3 regions of the Burkholderia glumae LMG 2196 genome follow, and region 2 is predicted to be linked to each of the others. Evidence: predicted binding sites of a transcription regulator. Region 2 holds the regulator's gene; each other region holds the start of a gene.
The links. The regulator HrcA, encoded in region 2, represses chaperone genes, less so after heat shock. The targets are predictions, from matches to a motif close to TTAGCACTCNNNNNNNNNGAGTGCTAA.

Region 1: the regulator HrcA is predicted to act here: its motif matches at 2,488-2,514, upstream of KS03_RS20690 (co-chaperone GroES).
Region 3: the regulator HrcA is predicted to act here: its motif matches at 3,277-3,303, upstream of rpoH (RNA polymerase sigma factor RpoH).

Annotation. Positions count from the first base shown of each region.
Region 1 covers NZ_CP009435.1:1,791,280-1,796,998, forward strand. The annotation lists gene dhaL (dihydroxyacetone kinase subunit DhaL) at 1-720, shown strand, start outside; gene mnmH (tRNA 2-selenouridine(34) synthase MnmH) at 847-1,902, shown strand; gene KS03_RS20690 (co-chaperone GroES) at 2,586-2,879, shown strand; gene groL (chaperonin GroEL) at 2,925-4,565, shown strand; gene thiD (bifunctional hydroxymethylpyrimidine kinase/phosphomethylpyrimidine kinase) at 4,718-5,581, opposite strand.
Region 2 covers NZ_CP009435.1:1,688,269-1,693,987, forward strand. The annotation lists gene recN (DNA repair protein RecN) at 224-1,873, opposite strand; gene KS03_RS20265 (NAD kinase) at 1,893-2,918, opposite strand; gene hrcA (heat-inducible transcriptional repressor HrcA) at 2,917-3,939, shown strand; gene hemH (ferrochelatase) at 4,075-5,142, shown strand; gene KS03_RS20280 (RNA-binding S4 domain-containing protein) at 5,187-5,594, shown strand; gene KS03_RS32340 (hypothetical protein) at 5,566-5,719, opposite strand, start outside.
Region 3 covers NZ_CP009435.1:656,402-662,120, forward strand. The annotation lists gene leuA (2-isopropylmalate synthase) at 157-1,806, shown strand; gene KS03_RS15510 (nuclear transport factor 2 family protein) at 2,003-2,389, opposite strand; gene KS03_RS15515 (acyloxyacyl hydrolase) at 2,429-2,998, opposite strand; gene rpoH (RNA polymerase sigma factor RpoH) at 3,362-4,297, shown strand; gene cydP (cytochrome oxidase putative small subunit CydP) at 4,752-5,024, shown strand; gene KS03_RS15530 (cytochrome ubiquinol oxidase subunit I) at 5,011-5,719, shown strand, end outside.

The DNA of each region.
Region 1 (5,719 bases), 100 kb from region 2:
CGCGCCGGGCAGGTCGCGCCGCCCGAGAGCCGGCCGGTGCCGGCCGCGCCCGATGCCGTGCATCGCCGGCTGGCGGGCGGCGCGCGGCTGGCGCCCGACGCCGCGCTGCGCCGCGTGATCGACGCGATCTGCGCGCGGCTGCTGGCCGCCGAGCCGACGCTGACCGACATGGACCAGCGCGTGGGCGACGGCGACCTCGGCATCAGCCTGTCGCGCGCGGCCCGCGCGATCGCGGCCGAGGCTGGTGGCTGGCCCGATGCGTCGCACCCGGGCGCGGTCCTGCGCGCGATGTCGGCGACGCTGCGGCGCGCGGTGGGCGGCACGTCCGGCCCGCTCTACGCGGCCATGCTGATGCGCGCGGCGGCCGCGCTCGACGCGGCGGCCCGGCCCGACGCGTCGGCCTGGGCCGATGCGTTCCTCGCCGCGGTGGCGGGCGTCACCGAGATCGGCGGTGCGCATCCCGGCGACCGCACCATGGTCGATGCACTCGATCCGGCCGCGCGTGCGCTGCGCACCGCGCTCGACGCCACCGGCAACCTGCGCCAGGCGCTCGACGCGAGCGCGGCGGCGGCCGCCGAGGGCGCCGCCGGCACGGCCGCGCTGCTGCCGAAGCGCGGCCGCTCGAGCTATCTCGGCGAGCGCGCGCTCGGCCATCCGGACCCGGGAGCCCACGCGGTGGCGCTCTGGCTCGCGGCGATCCGCGACGCGCTGCGCGACTGAACCGGGCCGCTCGCGCCACGGGGCCGAGGCAGGCGGGGCGGGGGAAAGCGGGGAGGGCGGGGCGCCATGCGATAATCCGCGGGCTGTCCGCCGCTCGTTCCGCTCCTTGTCCCTCCTGGCCCTTTCGTGAATCCCTTTCTCGTTCCGCTGTCCCGCGTCGACGAATTCGACGAGATCATCGACGTGCGCACGCCGCTCGAATACGCGGAAGACCACATCCCCGGCGCGCTCAACGCGCCGGTGCTCAGCAACGACGAGCGCGTGATCGTCGGCACGATGTACAAGCAGGAGTCGCCGCACGAGGCCACGCGGATCGGCGCGGCCTGGGTCGCGCGCAACATCGCCACCCACCTCGAGACCACCTTCGCGGACCGGCCGCTGAACTGGCGCCCGCTCATCTACTGCTGGCGCGGCGGCAAGCGCTCCGGCTCGATGACCACGTGGCTGAACCTGATCGGCTGGCGCGCGCGGCAGCTCGATGGCGGCTACAAGACCTACCGGCGCTCGGTGGTGGACGCACTCGGCGCGTTGCCGGCGCGGTTCCGCTACATCGTGCTGACCGGGCGCACCGGCAGCGGCAAGACGCAACTGCTCGGCGCGCTCGCGCGGGCCGGCGCGCAGACGCTCGACCTCGAGCGGCTGGCGGTGCATCGCGGCTCGCTGCTCGGCGCGCTGCCGGGCGCCGAGCAGCCGACGCAGAAAGGCTTCGAGACGGCGCTCGTGCTCGCGCTGCGCGGGCTCGATCCGGCGCGGCCGGTGTTCGTCGAGGCGGAGAGCCGCAAGATCGGGCGCATCGCGCTGCCGGACACGATCCTCGCCGGCATGCGCGAGGCGCGCTGCGTCGCGGTGGAGACCGCGCGCGACGAACGCGTGGCGCTGCTGCTGCGCGACTACGAACACCTGTTCGACGATCCGGTCGCGTTCGTGCAGCAGCTCACGCGCCTGACCGAGCTGCACGGCCACGCGCGAATTCGCGAGTGGCAGAGGCTGGCCGAGTCCGGCGAGCGCGGCGAACTGTTCGAATCGCTGATCGATCTGCATTACGATCCCGCCTACGCGCGCAGCAGCCGCGCCGCGTTCCGGCAGCTCGCGGGGGCGCTGCCGTTCCCGTTCGCACCGATGACGGGCGACGCCGACGCGCAGGCGCGCGCGCTGATCGAGCTGGTCGGCGAGCGCGGCTGAGCGGCTGAGCGGCCGGGCGGCCGGGCGGCCGGGCGGCCGGGCGCGGCCGCGCTCGCCCGTTGTGGGCGCGGGTTCGCGTTCAGTCCGCTCCGCGGCAGACGAGGGACGGTACGCGGCCGCGCCGCCTCGGCATGGCCGGCTTGCCGGTTGCCGGAGTCGGCGCTGGGCGGCGACTCGCCATTCGGATCGGAGCGCGACCCGGATGTGCCCGCCGCCGCCATCGCAATCCAGTCGGCTTCGTCGGGGCGTCCCCGCCGGACTTCAGGCAGATCCGGCCGGCGCCGCAGTCGCAACTCCATCGACAGGGCCCGCTCGTCATCACGCGCCGCAGTCCGGTGACATGTCCGGTGCAGCGCGGTATCTGACCGGTGCCGCCCAATCTCGCCGTCCGGATCCGTGCCGCGTCTGGGACGGCTCGCGCGGCGTGCCGGGCCGGCCGGCGCGCTGCGGGGGGCGGCCCGGGGGGCAGGTAAACCCTGACGGATGGCGGCGTTTCGGCCGGCGCGGGGGCCTAGCGAGGGCCGGCGGCCACCGCAAAAAACCATGCTGGCGCGTCCTTGAATTTGTCAAACTGCGTCCATATAATTAGCACTCGCTGCACGAGAGTGCTAACAATACGCTGCCGGCGCTTGCCAGGCGGCATCCTTCAGTGTTCTTCAGTCTCAATCTAGAGAGGAGTGAATATGAACCTTCGTCCTTTGCACGATCGCGTGATCGTCAAGCGCCTGGATCAGGAAACCAAGACGGCCTCGGGCATCGTGATTCCCGAAGCGGCAGCGGAAAAGCCGGATCAGGGCGAAGTGCTGGCGATCGGCCCGGGCAAGCGTGACGACAAGGGCGCTCCGATTGCGCTCGACGTCAAGGTTGGCGATCGCGTCCTGTTCGGCAAGTACGCTGGCCAATCCGTCAAGGTCGACGGCCAGGAGCTGCTGGTGATGCGCGAAGAAGACATCATGGCCGTGGTCAACGCGAACTGAGCGTTTGCGCCAGTATCCATTCCCAAGCATTCAAGGAGTTAGAAGATGGCAGCTAAAGACGTCGTGTTCGGCGATTCCGCCCGTTCCAAGATGGTTGAAGGCGTGAACATTCTCGCCAATGCAGTGAAGGTCACGCTGGGTCCGAAGGGCCGCAACGTGGTGCTCGAGCGTTCGTTCGGCGGCCCGACGGTCACCAAGGACGGCGTGTCGGTCGCCAAGGAAATCGAGCTGAAGGACAAGCTCCAGAACATGGGCGCGCAAATGGTCAAGGAAGTGGCTTCCAAGACCAGCGACAACGCAGGCGACGGCACGACGACGGCAACCGTCCTCGCGCAATCGATCGTCCGCGAAGGCATGAAGTACGTCGCATCGGGCATGAACCCGATGGACCTCAAGCGCGGCATCGACAAGGCCGTCACCGCTGCCGTGGAAGAGCTGAAGAAGATCAGCAAGCCCTGCACGACCAACAAGGAAATCGCCCAGGTCGGCGCGATCTCGGCGAACAGCGACGCATCGATCGGTGACCGCATCGCCGAGGCGATGGACAAGGTCGGCAAGGAAGGCGTGATCACCGTCGAAGACGGCAAGTCGCTGGCCGACGAACTCGATGTCGTCGAAGGCATGCAATTCGACCGCGGCTACCTGTCGCCGTACTTCATCAACAACCCGGACAAGCAAGTCGCCGTCCTCGAAAACCCGTTCGTGCTGCTGCACGACAAGAAGGTGTCGAACATCCGTGATCTGCTGCCGGTGCTGGAGCAGGTCGCGAAGGCCGGCCGTCCGCTGCTGATCATCGCCGAAGACGTCGAAGGCGAAGCGCTGGCCACGCTGGTGGTCAACAACATCCGCGGCATCCTGAAGACCGTCGCCGTCAAGGCACCGGGCTTCGGCGACCGTCGCAAGGCGATGCTGGAAGACATCGCGATCCTGACGGGCGGTCAGGTCATCGCCGAGGAAACCGGCCTCACGCTCGAGAAGGCGACGCTGGCCGAACTGGGCCAAGCCAAGCGCATCGAAGTGGGCAAGGAAAACACGACGATCATCGATGGCGCCGGCGAAGCCGTCAACATCGAAGCGCGTGTCAAGCAGATCCGCACGCAGATCGAGGAAGCGACCTCGGACTACGACCGCGAAAAGCTGCAAGAGCGCGTGGCGAAGCTGGCCGGCGGCGTGGCGGTGATCAAGGTCGGCGCTGCGACCGAAGTGGAAATGAAGGAAAAGAAGGCACGCGTCGAAGATGCGCTGCACGCCACGCGTGCCGCCGTTGAAGAAGGCATCGTGCCGGGCGGCGGCGTCGCGCTGATCCGCGCTCGCACCGCGATCGCTGGCCTCGTCGGCATCAACGCCGACCAGAACGCCGGCATCAAGATCGTGCTGCGCGCGATGGAAGAGCCGCTGCGCCAGATCGTCACGAACGGCGGCGAAGAAGCGAGCGTCGTGGTCGCGGCGGTGGCTGCCGGCCAAGGCAACTACGGCTACAACGCGGCGACGGGCGAGTACGTCGACATGGTCGAAGCCGGCGTGGTCGATCCGACGAAGGTCACGCGCACCGCGCTGCAGAACGCTGCTTCGGTCGCCGGCCTGCTGCTGACGACGGATGCCGCCGTTGCCGAACTGCCGAAGGAAGACGCACCGATGCCGGGCGGCATGCCGGGCGGCATGGGCGGCATGGGCATGGACATGTAATCGACTTCGGTCGATTGCATCGGCGGGGCGCGCAGCGATGCGCGTCCCGTCTGCCAAAAAAAACCCGCAAGCGATTGCGGGTTTTTTGTCGTTTGCGGCCCGGCTGCTCGGCGCCGCGCGCGACGCCGGAAACGCGGCCGGCCGGCGGCCCGTCAGTGGCGTGATGCGCCGAACGGCGGGGTGGCGGGTGCGGCCGGCGCGGCCGGCGCATCGTCGTTGCTGCGCGCCCAGAAGAAGCGGTCGGGCACCCAGGCGCCCATGCCGGGCCGGAACGCGTCGCGGGCGGCCTGATAGAGGTATTCCTGCGCTTCGCGCACGGCCTCGGGCGGCTCCTGGCCGTTGGCCAGCAGCGCCGCGATCGCGGTGCCGAGGGTGTCGGTCACGCCCATCAGCCGGTGCGGCGTGCGCTCCCACAAGTCCTGGCGGATCTGCCCCTCTTCGCCGTACAGCGTGTTGACGAGCCGGTGCGAGCCGGTTTCGGTCGCGAGGATGTATTCGCAGCCCTGCGAGAGCAGATGCGCGATCGCCGCGTCGAGATTCGGCGCCTCCGCGTCGCCGTCGGGCTGGGCGAGCGCGATCAGCGTGGCGTGATCGGCCACCAGCAGCGTGGTCTGCGGCGCGAGCAGGTCCGCGATCGATTCACGCAGGTCGTCGGCGGCCAGCACGTGCTCGTCGTCGAGCGTGAAGTCTGGCGCCAGCACGAGCGGCACGCCGTCGTAGTCGGCCACCACCTCGGCGATCGCACTGACCACCTCGGCACGCGCGGTCGCGCCGATCTTGAAGGCGGCCACGGGCATGTCCTCGAGCAGCATGCGGGCCTGCGCGACCACGGCATCGGGGTCGAGGCCGGTGACCTCGTCGCAGGACGCCGAATCGCGGATCGTATAACCCGTCAGCACCGACGCGCCGTGGCAACCCATGCTCGCCAGTGTCAGCAGGTCCGCCTGCAGGCCGGAGCCGCCGGTGGGATCGGACAGGCCGAATGTGAGGACGATCGGGGGGGCGTTGCTGGACATGAAAAATCGGGGAAAGAGATAACGAGCGGGCGGCGCACCACGCGGGCGTGCCTTGCCGGTCATTATGCGTGGGAAAGCTGCGCGTGAAACGGTTTTTTTAATGAGATATAACCCGCGGCGGCCTTGCCGGGCCGGGCG
Region 2 (5,719 bases):
CGTTCGAGCGGGGGCTGAGGGCCGGCTGCGACGGCTTCGTCAGGCCGGCCTTGTCGCGCTTGGCGCCGTCGGCCCCCGGCTTCGGCGCCTGCGAGGACGCGGTGCGGCGCCAGCTGGCGCGGCAGCGGAAACGGACGGGCCCGCGCCCGAAGCAGGTCTCGGCCGAGCGGCGGGCACCGGGGCGGGGAAGGGCGGCCACGGTGCGCGCGTCGGCGGCTAGGCGTTAGGCCGCCAGCATTTCCCTCGCGTGCTTGCGCGTGGTGGCCGTGATCTCGAGCCCGCCGAGCATCCGCGCGACTTCCTCGATGCGGCTCGCGCGGTCGAGCGGCGTGACGGTCGAGACGGTGCCGCCGGCCGCGTCGAGCCCCTTGGCGACCTGGAAATGGTGATCGCCGCGCGCGGCCACCTGCGGCAGGTGCGTGACGCAGAGCACCTGCCGGTCGCGGCCGAGCTGGTGCAGCAGCCGCCCGACCACCTCCGCCACGCCGCCGCCGATGCCGGTGTCCACTTCGTCGAAGATCAGCGTCGGCGTGAGGCTGGCGGCGCTCGCGATCACCGCCAGCGCGAGGCTGATGCGCGCGAGTTCGCCGCCCGAGGCGACCTTCGCGAGCGGCCGCGGCGGTACGCCGGGGTGCCCCGCGACGCGGAATTCGACCTGCTCCAGCCCGTGCGCGCCGCCCTCGGCGAGCGCTACCAGCGTCACCTCGAAGCTGCCGCCCGCCATCGACAGTTCCTGCATCGCGGCCGTGACCGCCGCGCCGAGCGCGCCGGCCGCCTGTGCGCGTGCCTCGGACAGCGCGCGCGCGTCGGCCAGATAGGCCTGCTTCGCGCGCTCGGCCGCGTCCTCGAGCGCGCTGAGGTCGGCTGCCGCGTCGAGCGCGGCCAGTTGCTCGCGGCGCGCCATGTGTTCGTCGTGCAGCGTGTCGGGCGGCAGCCGGAACTTGCGCGCCGCCGTGTGCAGCGCGTCGAGCCGCGCTTCGACCTGCGCGAGCCGTTCCGGATCGAGTTCGAGCCGCTGCGCGTAGTGCGACAGCGAATAGCCGGCCTCGCGCAGCTGGATCTCGGCCGGATCGAGCGCGGCCAGCACGTCGTTGAGCGTCGGATCGATCGAGGCGAGCTGGCGTACCTTCGAGATCACGCCGCCGAGCTGCCGCAGCAGCGCGTCGTCGGACTCCGAGATCGCGAGCAGCGCGCCCTGCACGCCGCGGATCAGGCTCGCCGAGTGGGTGAGCCGGCCGTGCTCGGCATTCACCTCGGCCCATTCGCCGGGCTGCGGCGCGAGCTTGTCGAGCTCGGCGAGCTGCCAGGCCAGCTTCTCGCGTTCGAGCTGCAGCTCGCGTTCGTGGACCTGCGCGGCCTCGATCTTCTGCAGCGCGTCGCGCCACGCGCGCCAGCCGCGCGCGACCGCCGCCGCCTCGGCGGCAAGCCCGGCGTGGGTGTCGAGCAGCTCGCGCTGCGCGTCGGGGCGCATCAGCAGCTGGTGCGCGTGCTGGCCGTGGATGTCCACCAGCATCTCGCCCAGTTCGCGCAGTTGCGACAGCGTCGCGCTGGTGCCGTTGATGAAGGCGCGCGAGCGGCCGCTCGCGTCGATGACGCGGCGCAGCATCACGCTGTCGTCGGCGTCGAACGCATGGGCGTCGAGCCATTGCGCGACGCGGTCGTGCAGCGTGAACTCGGCGGTGATGTCGGCGCGCTGGCAGCCGGCGCGCACCACGCTGGCGTCGGCGCGCTCGCCGAGCGCGAGCGCCAGCGCGTCGATCAGGATCGACTTGCCGGCGCCGGTTTCGCCGGAGAACACGGTGAAGCCGGCGTCGAATTCTAGGTCGAGCCGGGCGACGATGACGAAGTCGCGGATCGAGAGATGACGAAGCATGATGTCGGGCGCGGCCGCGTCAGGATTGCGGATCGTCGTCGTGCGACGGATGCTCGTTCCAGTGCAGCTTCTTGCGCAGCGTCGTGTAATAGCTGTAGCCGACCGGGTGCAGGAACGGCACGGTGTGCCGCGAGCGCCGCACCTCGATCGTGTCGTTCAGTTGCAGCGCGGTGAACGACTGCATGTCGAAGTTCACGTTGACGTCGCGCCCGCCGATGATCTGGATGCCGACCTTGACGTCGTCGGGCAGCACGATCGGGCGGTTCGACAGCGAATGCGGCGCGATCGGCACCAGCACGATGCCCTGCAGCTGCGGGTGCAGGATCGGCCCGGCCGAGGACAGCGCGTAGGCCGTCGAGCCGGTCGGCGTGGCGACGATCAGGCCGTCCGAGCGCTGGTTGTACATGAAGCGGCCGTCCACCGATACACGCAGTTCCGCCATCCCGGAGAAGCCGCTGCGGTTGACCACCACGTCGTTGAAGGCGAGCGCGTGATAGATCGGTTCGCCGTTGCGCACGATGCGCGCCTCGAGCAGCGTGCGCTCCTCGCGCTCGAAGCTGCCCGACAGCATCTGCGGCACGAGTTCGAGCATGTCCGAGGCGGAAATGTCGGTGATGAAGCCGAGCCGGCCATGGTTGATGCCGATCAGCGGAGTCCGGTAAGGCGCCAGCTGGCGCCCGATGCCGAGCATCGTGCCGTCGCCGCCGAGCACGATCGCGAGATCGGCGCGCGCGCCGATCTCGCTCGGCGTCAGCGCCGGGTGGCCCTCGATGCCGTATTCGCGTGCCGTGGCGGCCTCGAACACCACCTCCAGCCCGCGCTTGGCGATGGCGGCGGCGAGCGCGGCGAGCGGTTCGGCGATGCCGGGCGTGCTGCTGCGCCCCACGAGCGCGACGGTCTGGAACAGGTTACCGGTTTTCATGCCGGCATTACACCATAGCTGGATGACGAAAAGGAACCGGCCGAGCGGCGGGCGGCCCGGGCGACGGGGCGCTCGCCGGAAATCTCGCGGGCGCCGCCCGGTTGCGCTAGAATTTTCCGTCATGTTAGATCCTCGCGCCCGCACCCTCCTCAAGACCCTGATCGAACGGTATATCGCCGACGGTCAGCCGGTCGGCTCGCGCACGTTGTCCCGGTACTCCGGTCTCGAACTGAGCCCGGCCACCATCCGCAACGTGATGTCCGACCTGGAGGAGCTCGGCCTCGTGTCGAGCCCGCACACCTCGGCGGGCCGCGTGCCGACCCCGCGCGGCTACCGGATGTTCGTCGACACGCTGCTGAGCGTGGAATCGCCAATCGACGACGAGGCCGTGACGCGGCTCGTGCAGACCACGCTGCAGGCGGGCGAGCCGCAGCAGAAGGTGGTGGCGGCCGCGGCCAGCGTGCTGTCGAACCTCTCGCAGTTCGCCGGCGTGGTGCTCACGCCGCGCCGCAGCCACGTGTTCAAGCAGGTCGAGTTCATGCGGCTGTCGGACAAGCGCATCCTGCTGATCATCGTGACGCCCGAAGGCGACGTGCAGAACCGGATGATGGCCACCCAGCGCGATTATTCGTCGTCGCAGCTGACCGAGGCCTCGAACTACATCAACGCCAATTTCGCCGGGCTGTCGTTCGACGAGGTCCGGCGCCGCTTGCGCGAGGAAATCGACGCGCTGCGCGACGACATGACGGCGCTGATGCACGCGGCCGTCACCGCCAGCACCGAGACCTCCGACGACGAGGACACGGTGCTGATCTCGGGTGAACGCAATTTGCTCGAGGTGGCCGACCTGTCGTCTGACATGGCGCGGCTGCGCAAGCTGTTCGACGTGTTCGACCAGAAGACGAGCCTGCTGCAGTTGCTCGACGTGTCGAGCCACGCGCAGGGCGTGCAGATCTTCATCGGCGGGGAATCGACGCTGGTGCCGATCGACGAAATGAGCGTCGTGACGGCGCCCTACGAGGTCAACGGCAAGATCGTCGGCACGCTCGGCGTGATCGGGCCGACCCGGATGGCCTACCACCGCGTGATCCCGATCGTCGACATCACCGCGCGCCTGCTGTCGCTGACGCTGAGCCAGCAGTAGCGCCGGGCCCGCCGCGCCGGCGGGCCGGCCTTGCCGATACGTGCGCCGGAGGCATTGGGGCGGCATCGGTCGCGCCGCGGCGGCCTCGCTATAATGAGGCTCGTTCGATCCGGTGCCCAGGCCCACCTTCCGTTCATGCGTTTTGATCTCGAACCACCGTCGCAACACGCCGCGGCGCATCGCGTCGCCGTCCTGCTCGTCAATCTCGGTACGCCCGACGCGCCCACTCCGGGCGCGGTGCGGCGCTACCTCGCGCAGTTCCTGTCGGACCCGCGCGTGGTCGAAATCCCGGCCATCGCCTGGCAGCCGATCCTGCGCGGGCTGATCCTGCCGCTGCGTTCGCGCGCCTCGGCGAAGAAATACCGGTCGGTGTGGATGCCCGAGGGCTCGCCGCTGCGCGTGTATACCGAACGGCAGGTCGAGGGCCTGCGCCCGCTGTTCGCCGCGAACGGCTACCAGGTGCTGATCGACTACGCGATGCGCTACGGCACGCCCGACATCGGCACGGTGCTCGGCCAGCTGAAGCGCGCCGGCACCGAGCGCGTGTTGCTGGTGCCGATGTATCCGCAGTACTCGTCGTCGACCACGGCCACCGCGTTCGACGCTGCGTTCGCCGCGCTCGGCCGCATGCGCAACCAGCTCGAGGTCCGCACGCTGCGCCACTACGCCGATCATCCCGCCTACATCCACGCGCTCGCCGAGCAGGTCCGCCAATACTGGGCCGAGCACGGGCGCCCCGATTTCGCGGCCGGCGACAAGCTGGTGCTGAGCTTCCACGGCGTGCCCAAGCGCACGCTCGACCTCGGCGACCCCTATCATGACCAGTGCCAGCAGACGGGCGCGTTGCTGATGGCCGCACTCGAACTGACCCCGCTCGAATGCCGCGTCACGTTCCAGTCGCGCTTCGGCAAGGCCGAATGGCTGCAGCCCTACACGGCGCCGACGCTGCGCGAACTCGGCGCGGCCGGCGTCAGGCGCGCCGACGTGTTCTGCCCGGGCTTCACGGCCGACTGCCTCGAAACGATCGAGGAGATCGGCATGGAGGTGCGCGACGAGTTTCTGCACGGCGGCGGCGGGACGTTCCACCGGATTCCGTGCCTGAACGCGTCGCCGGCCTGGATCGACGCGCTCGGCCAGATCGTGGCCGAGAACCTGCAGGGCTGGCCGGTGCGCGCGCCGGCGCCGGCCGACGCGGCGGCATGACGGCGAACCGGCCGCGCGACGGCCACTGAGACGGGAAAGATCCGATGAATCACCGAATTTCGACCGAACCGGGCGCGAAGCTGCGCATCGACAAATGGCTGTGGGCGGCACGCTTCTTCAAGACCCGCTCGCTCGCGGCCGAGGCCGTCGAGAAGGGGCGGGTGCGGATCGGCGGCGTGCCGGTCAAGCCGTCGAAGGACGTGCGCGTGGGCGATCGGGTCGAGGTGACGATCGACACGGCGCTCTGGCAGATCGACGTGCTCGGCATCTGCGACTTGCGCGGGCCGGCCGCGGTGGCGCAGACGCTTTATGCGGAAACCGCGGAGGGGCGCGCGAAGCGGCTTGCCGAACTCGAGCGGCGGCGGCATTATCGCGAGCCGGCCGCCGAGCTGCATGGCCGGCCGACCAAGCGCGACCGCCGGATCATCGACAAACTTTCGAATGGGCGCTGAAGAGGTGCTCGAACGTCGCCTGGGCGCCACCATACTCGGTAGTGCGATCGGTGACGGCGCCCGACAGGCAAATGGTGGTGGTGCCGGCCGCCAACACCAGCGCGACCACCGATATCGCAAAGGTC
Region 3 (5,719 bases), 1.0 Mb from region 2:
CTTAACCCGTAGTCGTCAGCCGTCGTCCGTCCATCCGTCGGGCGATCGCGAAGATCCGCCGCATGCCGGCCGCGAAGCCGTGCGGCCCGTGCGCAGGCAGCCGCCATCCGGCTGCCGCCCCGTCTTCGCTCGCGACCGCATCGCCTCGAGGCCACCATGCAGCGCAACCCCGCCGACAAGTACCGCCCATTCGAACCCGTTCGCCTGAACGGCCGCAAATGGCCATCCCGCACGATCACGCAGGCGCCGATCTGGATGTCCACCGACCTGCGCGACGGCAACCAGTCGCTGATCGAGCCGATGCGCATCGAGCAGAAGCTCGAATTCTTCGAGATGCTCGTCGCGATCGGCTTCAAGGAGATCGAGGTCGGCTTCCCGTCGGCCTCGCAGACCGATTTCGACTTCGTGCGCAAGCTGATCGACGAGCGGCGGATCCCGGAAGACGTGACGATCGAGGTGCTGGTGCAGTCGCGCGAGGACTTGATTGCTCGCACCTTCGAGGCGCTCGAAGGCGCGCCGCGCGCGATCGTCCATCTTTACAACGCGATCGCGCCGTCGTTTCGCCAGATCGTGTTCGGTCTCTCGAAGGAGCAGGTGAAGGCGCTGGCGGTGGACGGCACGCGGATGATCAAGGAGCAGGCGCAGGCGCGCCCGGGCACGCACTGGACCTATCAGTACTCGCCCGAAACCTTCAGCATGACCGAGCTGAGCTTCGCGCGCGAAGTCTGCGACGCGGTTGCCCAGACCTGGCGCCCGACCCGCGACCACAAGATGATCGTCAACCTGCCGGCCACGGTCGAGGCCTCGACACCGAACGTGTTTGCCGACCAGATCGAGTGGATGGACCGCAACCTCGGCTATCGCGACAGCATCGTGCTGTCGGTGCATCCGCACAACGATCGCGGCACCGCGGTGGCTGCGACCGAGCTCGCGCTGCTGGCCGGCGCGGACCGCGTCGAGGGCTGCCTGTTCGGCAACGGCGAGCGCACCGGCAACGTCGATCTCGTCACGCTCGCGCTCAATCTCTACACGCAGGGCATCGATCCGGGCCTCGACTTCTCGGATATCGACGCGGTACGCGCCGTGGTCGAGCGCTGCAACCAGTTGCCGGTGCATCCGCGCCATCCGTATGCGGGCGATCTCGTCTTCACGGCGTTCTCGGGCTCGCATCAGGACGCGATCCGCAAGGGCCTCGCGCGGCAGCGCGCCGACGCCCCCTGGGAAGTGCCCTATCTGCCGATCGATCCGGCCGATCTCGGCCGCGGCTACCAAGCGGTGATCCGCGTCAACAGCCAGTCCGGCAAGGGCGGCGCTACCTACCTGCTCGAACGCGGCATGGGCTTCGCGCCGCCGCGCCGCGTGCAGATCGAGTTCAGCCGTGCGGTGCAGGCGGTGGCCGACCGCTCCGGCGAGGAAGTGACGGGCGAGGCGATCTGCGCGCTGTTCCGCCGCGAGTATCTGGAGACCACCGGGCCGGCCGCGCGCGTCGGCAGCACGATGACCTGGCAGCGGCGGGAAATTGCGGCCGGCGGGACGCTCGCGAGCGACACCGTGGAGGCAATCGCCGTGCAGGCCGCGGCGGCGTTCTCCGCTGCGGCCGGCACGACGGTCGAAGTGGCATCGATCGAGGCGCTGCGCGGCCGGGACGGCCGCTGCGCCGTGTTCGTCGGCGCGCGGCTCGGCGGCGCCGCGCTGCGCTACGGGGTGGGGATCCACGAGGAACCGGCGGTGGCCGCCGTCGATGCGGTCATTAGCGCGCTCAACCGTTCCGGCTGGCATTGCGCGGACCGTCGCGCCGCGGCCTGAGGCTCGCGGGCCGGACGGCCGCCCGCCGCCCGCGGTGGGGCGCTTGGCGCCTCGGCTTGCGGCGCGGCCGCATGCACTGCGCCACCGCCCCGTGAGATCCACGGCGCACGGGCGCAAAAAAGGCGGCCTGACTGGCCGCCACGAAACAAACCTGCGAGGCACCCGCTAACGGCCTCGCGCCGCGCGACCGCGACGCCTAGGTTTCGGTGGCGCAACGCGTCGCGTGCCAGACGAGCAGGCGCCAGCGGCCCTGTTCCTGAGCCTGCAGCGCAGTGTAGGCCACCGGAAACACGATGCCGCCGTTGTTGGCCTCCAGCTCGACGATCACGCGCCCCGTCACGACGAACGCCTCGCCGCCGATCGGCATCACGTCCTGGGTCTGCACCTCGATCTGGCGATAGCGGCGGCGACCGGCAACGATCGCGTCGATGAGCTGCTGCTTCGATTCGCGCTTGCCATTCGTATGCACGTAATAGGCGCTGTCGGACAGCAGCGCGTCGAGCGCCTCGCCGTCACCTTCGACCATCGCGCGGAACCGGTCACGCTCGAGCTCGCGAATCGCATCGATCATCTTCGCCACCATCACCGTACTCCCAGGCCCCGCGCCCGCCGCGCGTGCCGCTTAGAAGTTGTACTGCAGATAGATTTGGCTGAAATTTATACCAGGATTCGGATCTTTGATACCCGCGTTCGACTCGTGCTGGAAACGGAAGCCGGCCAGATACTGCTGGCGGTGGCCGAACTGCGCGCCCACCCCGACCATGTCGGCGAACTGGAAGGCCGTCGACATCGTGTAGTTGGCGGCGATGTGCGGATGCGTGAGCAGGCGCACGCCGACCCCGGCCTCGAGAAACGGGCGCACGTCGCCGCTACGCTTGATGAAACGTAACACCGGCGTGACCCCGAACTCACCGATGTTCGCATTGACCGCGTGGTCTCCACCATAATGCCAATACGCCGCGTGACCTTCGGCGACAAACGTGAAATGCCAATCGCCGACCTGCCACCACGACCAACCCGGATCCCAGACGATGCCGAGCTCCGCCTTCTTCATGTCGTGGTCGGCGATGCCGCCTGCCACCTGCACCCCCCATCGATCGGCGAACGCGGCATTGCATCCGCTCGACAGCGTCACTGCCAGCGCCGCGCCGGCCAGCCACCGTCCCGCCCTGAGATTTTTCTTGTTGTGCATCCTTCACTCCAGATTCCGGGGTTGAATGGAGCGCCGCCGCGATCGTCGCGGCCGGCTCAAAAAACGAAAGCATCTTATGGTAAAGGATTTTTCTAATTGGCATCGTTGGGAGAAACAGTTTGCTTCTCAAGCCACAATAGTCGAAATCGTTTCCTGAAAATCTCAGGAAAGCACGTCGATTTGCATATTCACGACACGTAGGGCCATGTTCGAATCTATCGAAACGCACTCGTCAATAGGATATAGGGAACTCCAATGGCCCTGTCCCCTCTAAGTGTTTAGCACTCTCCTGACGAGAGTGCTAAGATAGTCTCGTGGAATCGTCTTGTTACGGGGCTCGTCCCTGATTCCAAAGGAGTTTATGTGAGCAATGCTCTGACCCTTCCGAACACTCTCGGCCCGGTGCCGGCGAAGGCCTCTACGGCAGGCGCGCTGGCGCTCGCCTCGAATTCGATGTTGCCCGGCCAGCTCGGCAACATCGACGCCTACATTCAGGCCGTGAACCGGATCCCGATGCTGACGCCCGAGGAAGAGCGTCAGTATGCGACGGAATTCCGCGATCAGCAGAATCTCGAATCGGCCCGCCGGCTGGTGCTCTCGCACCTGCGTCTGGTGGTGTCGATCGCACGCAATTATCTCGGCTACGGCCTGCCGCACGGCGACCTGATCCAGGAAGGCAACATCGGCCTGATGAAGGCCGTCAAGCGCTTCGATACCGACCAGAACGTGCGCCTCGTCTCGTATGCGATCCACTGGATCAAGGCCGAGATCCACGAATACATCCTGCGCAACTGGCGCATGGTGAAGGTCGCCACCACGAAGGCGCAGCGCAAGCTGTTCTTCAACCTGCGCAGCCACAAGAAGGGCATGCAGGCAATGACGCCCGAGGAAATCGACGGCCTCGCGCAGGAGTTGAACGTCAAGCGCGAAGACGTGGCTGAAATGGAAACGCGCCTGTCGGGTGGCGACATCGCCCTCGAAGGGCAAGTGGAGGATGGCGAGGAATCGTTCGCGCCCATCGCCTATCTGGCCGATTCGCACAACGAGCCGACCGCCGTGCTCGCCTCGCGCCAGCGCGACCGCCTGCAGACGGAAGGCATCTCGGAGGCGCTCGACTCGCTCGACACGCGCAGCCGCCGCATCATCGAGGCGCGCTGGCTGAACGTCGGCGACGACGGCTCGGGGGGCTCGACGCTGCACGATCTAGCGGCCGAATTCGGTGTATCGGCCGAGCGCATTCGCCAGATCGAGGCGAGCGCGATGAAGAAGATGCGCGCGGCGCTCGCCGCCTATGCCTGACGCGCGCGGCCGCCCGTAGCGGCGACGGCGTTCGGTTCGAAGTTCCAAGGCCTGCGGTGGCTCCACCGCAGGCCTTTCTGTTTGATGGCGCGCGCTTCTGCCGCGCTTCCGCCTCTTTTCCTGCCCAGTTCTGCTCGCCGGTCGACCGATCGTTCTCGGCGCGCATGACGCCGATCGTCGCACGATGACAGACAACGCTGACAAGGTCCGGACCACGAACTATAAATAATACCGGCGCCTGTTCCGCAATCGACCGCCGTTCAGGCACTCAGCGCGTCACTCAATCGCCATTTGAGTCACATCAAACGTTAGGGGCCGTTTCGCGACTGTCTGCCGCATCAGCGTGGTCAATTATCGCAGCGCACAATTTTAAAATTGCAGTGCTGCACTTGACGTAAAACGGCGATTTTTCGCCGGTTCGTCTTCCTCACTTTCGAGCGTTACCCACACGATCATGCCGCTGATCCTCACCCCCAAATCCGCGCCTCGCGACGGGCCGCCGTCATTGCGCGCGCGCTTCATCTCCTGGACCCAAGGCCCGACGCTGATTCGCGATCTGTCGGTGGTGCTGGCCATCAAGCTGGTCCTGTTGATGGCGCTCAAATACGCGTTTTTCAATCATCCACAAGCGGAGCACATGTCGCTGCCAGCCGCCGCGGTCGCCGCGCAACTGCTCGGGACGACCGCCGTCCGCTCTTCCACCGGGGACCACCATGATCAGCAGTGAAGTCGTCGATCTATCACGCCTGCAGTTCGGCGTCACCGCGCTTTACCATTTCCTGTTCGTTCCGCTCACGCTCGGCCTGTCCTGGCTGCTCGTCATCATGGAGGCCGTTTATGTGATGACGGGCAAGCAGGTCTACAAGGACATGACCCAGTTCTGGGGCAAGCTGTTCGGCATCAATTTCGCGATGGGCGTGACCACCGGCATCACGCTCGAATTCCAGTTCGGCACCAACTGGTCCTACTACTCGCACTACGTCGGTGACATCTTCGGCGTGCCGCTCGCCGTCGAAGGGCTGATGGCGTTCTTCCTCGAATCGACCTTCGTCGGGCTGTTCTTCTTCGGCTGGAACCGGCTCTCGAAGGTCAAGCATCTGATCGTCACCTTCCTCGTCGCGCTCGGCTCGAACCTGTCGGCGCTCTGGATCCTGGTGGCGAACGGCTGGATGAACAACCCGGTCGGCGCGCAATTCAACTACCAGACCATGCGCATGGAGCTGGCGAGCCTGTCCGACGTGCTGTTCAACCCGGTCGCGCAGGTCAAGTTCGTGCATACCGTCTCGGCCGGCTACGTGACCGCCTCGATGTTCGTGCTCGGCGTGTCGTCGTGGTACCTGCTGCGCCGCCGCGACACCGCGTTCGCGCTGCGCTCGTTCGCGGTCGCGGCCGGCTTCGGGCTCGCCTCGGCGCTCTGCGTGA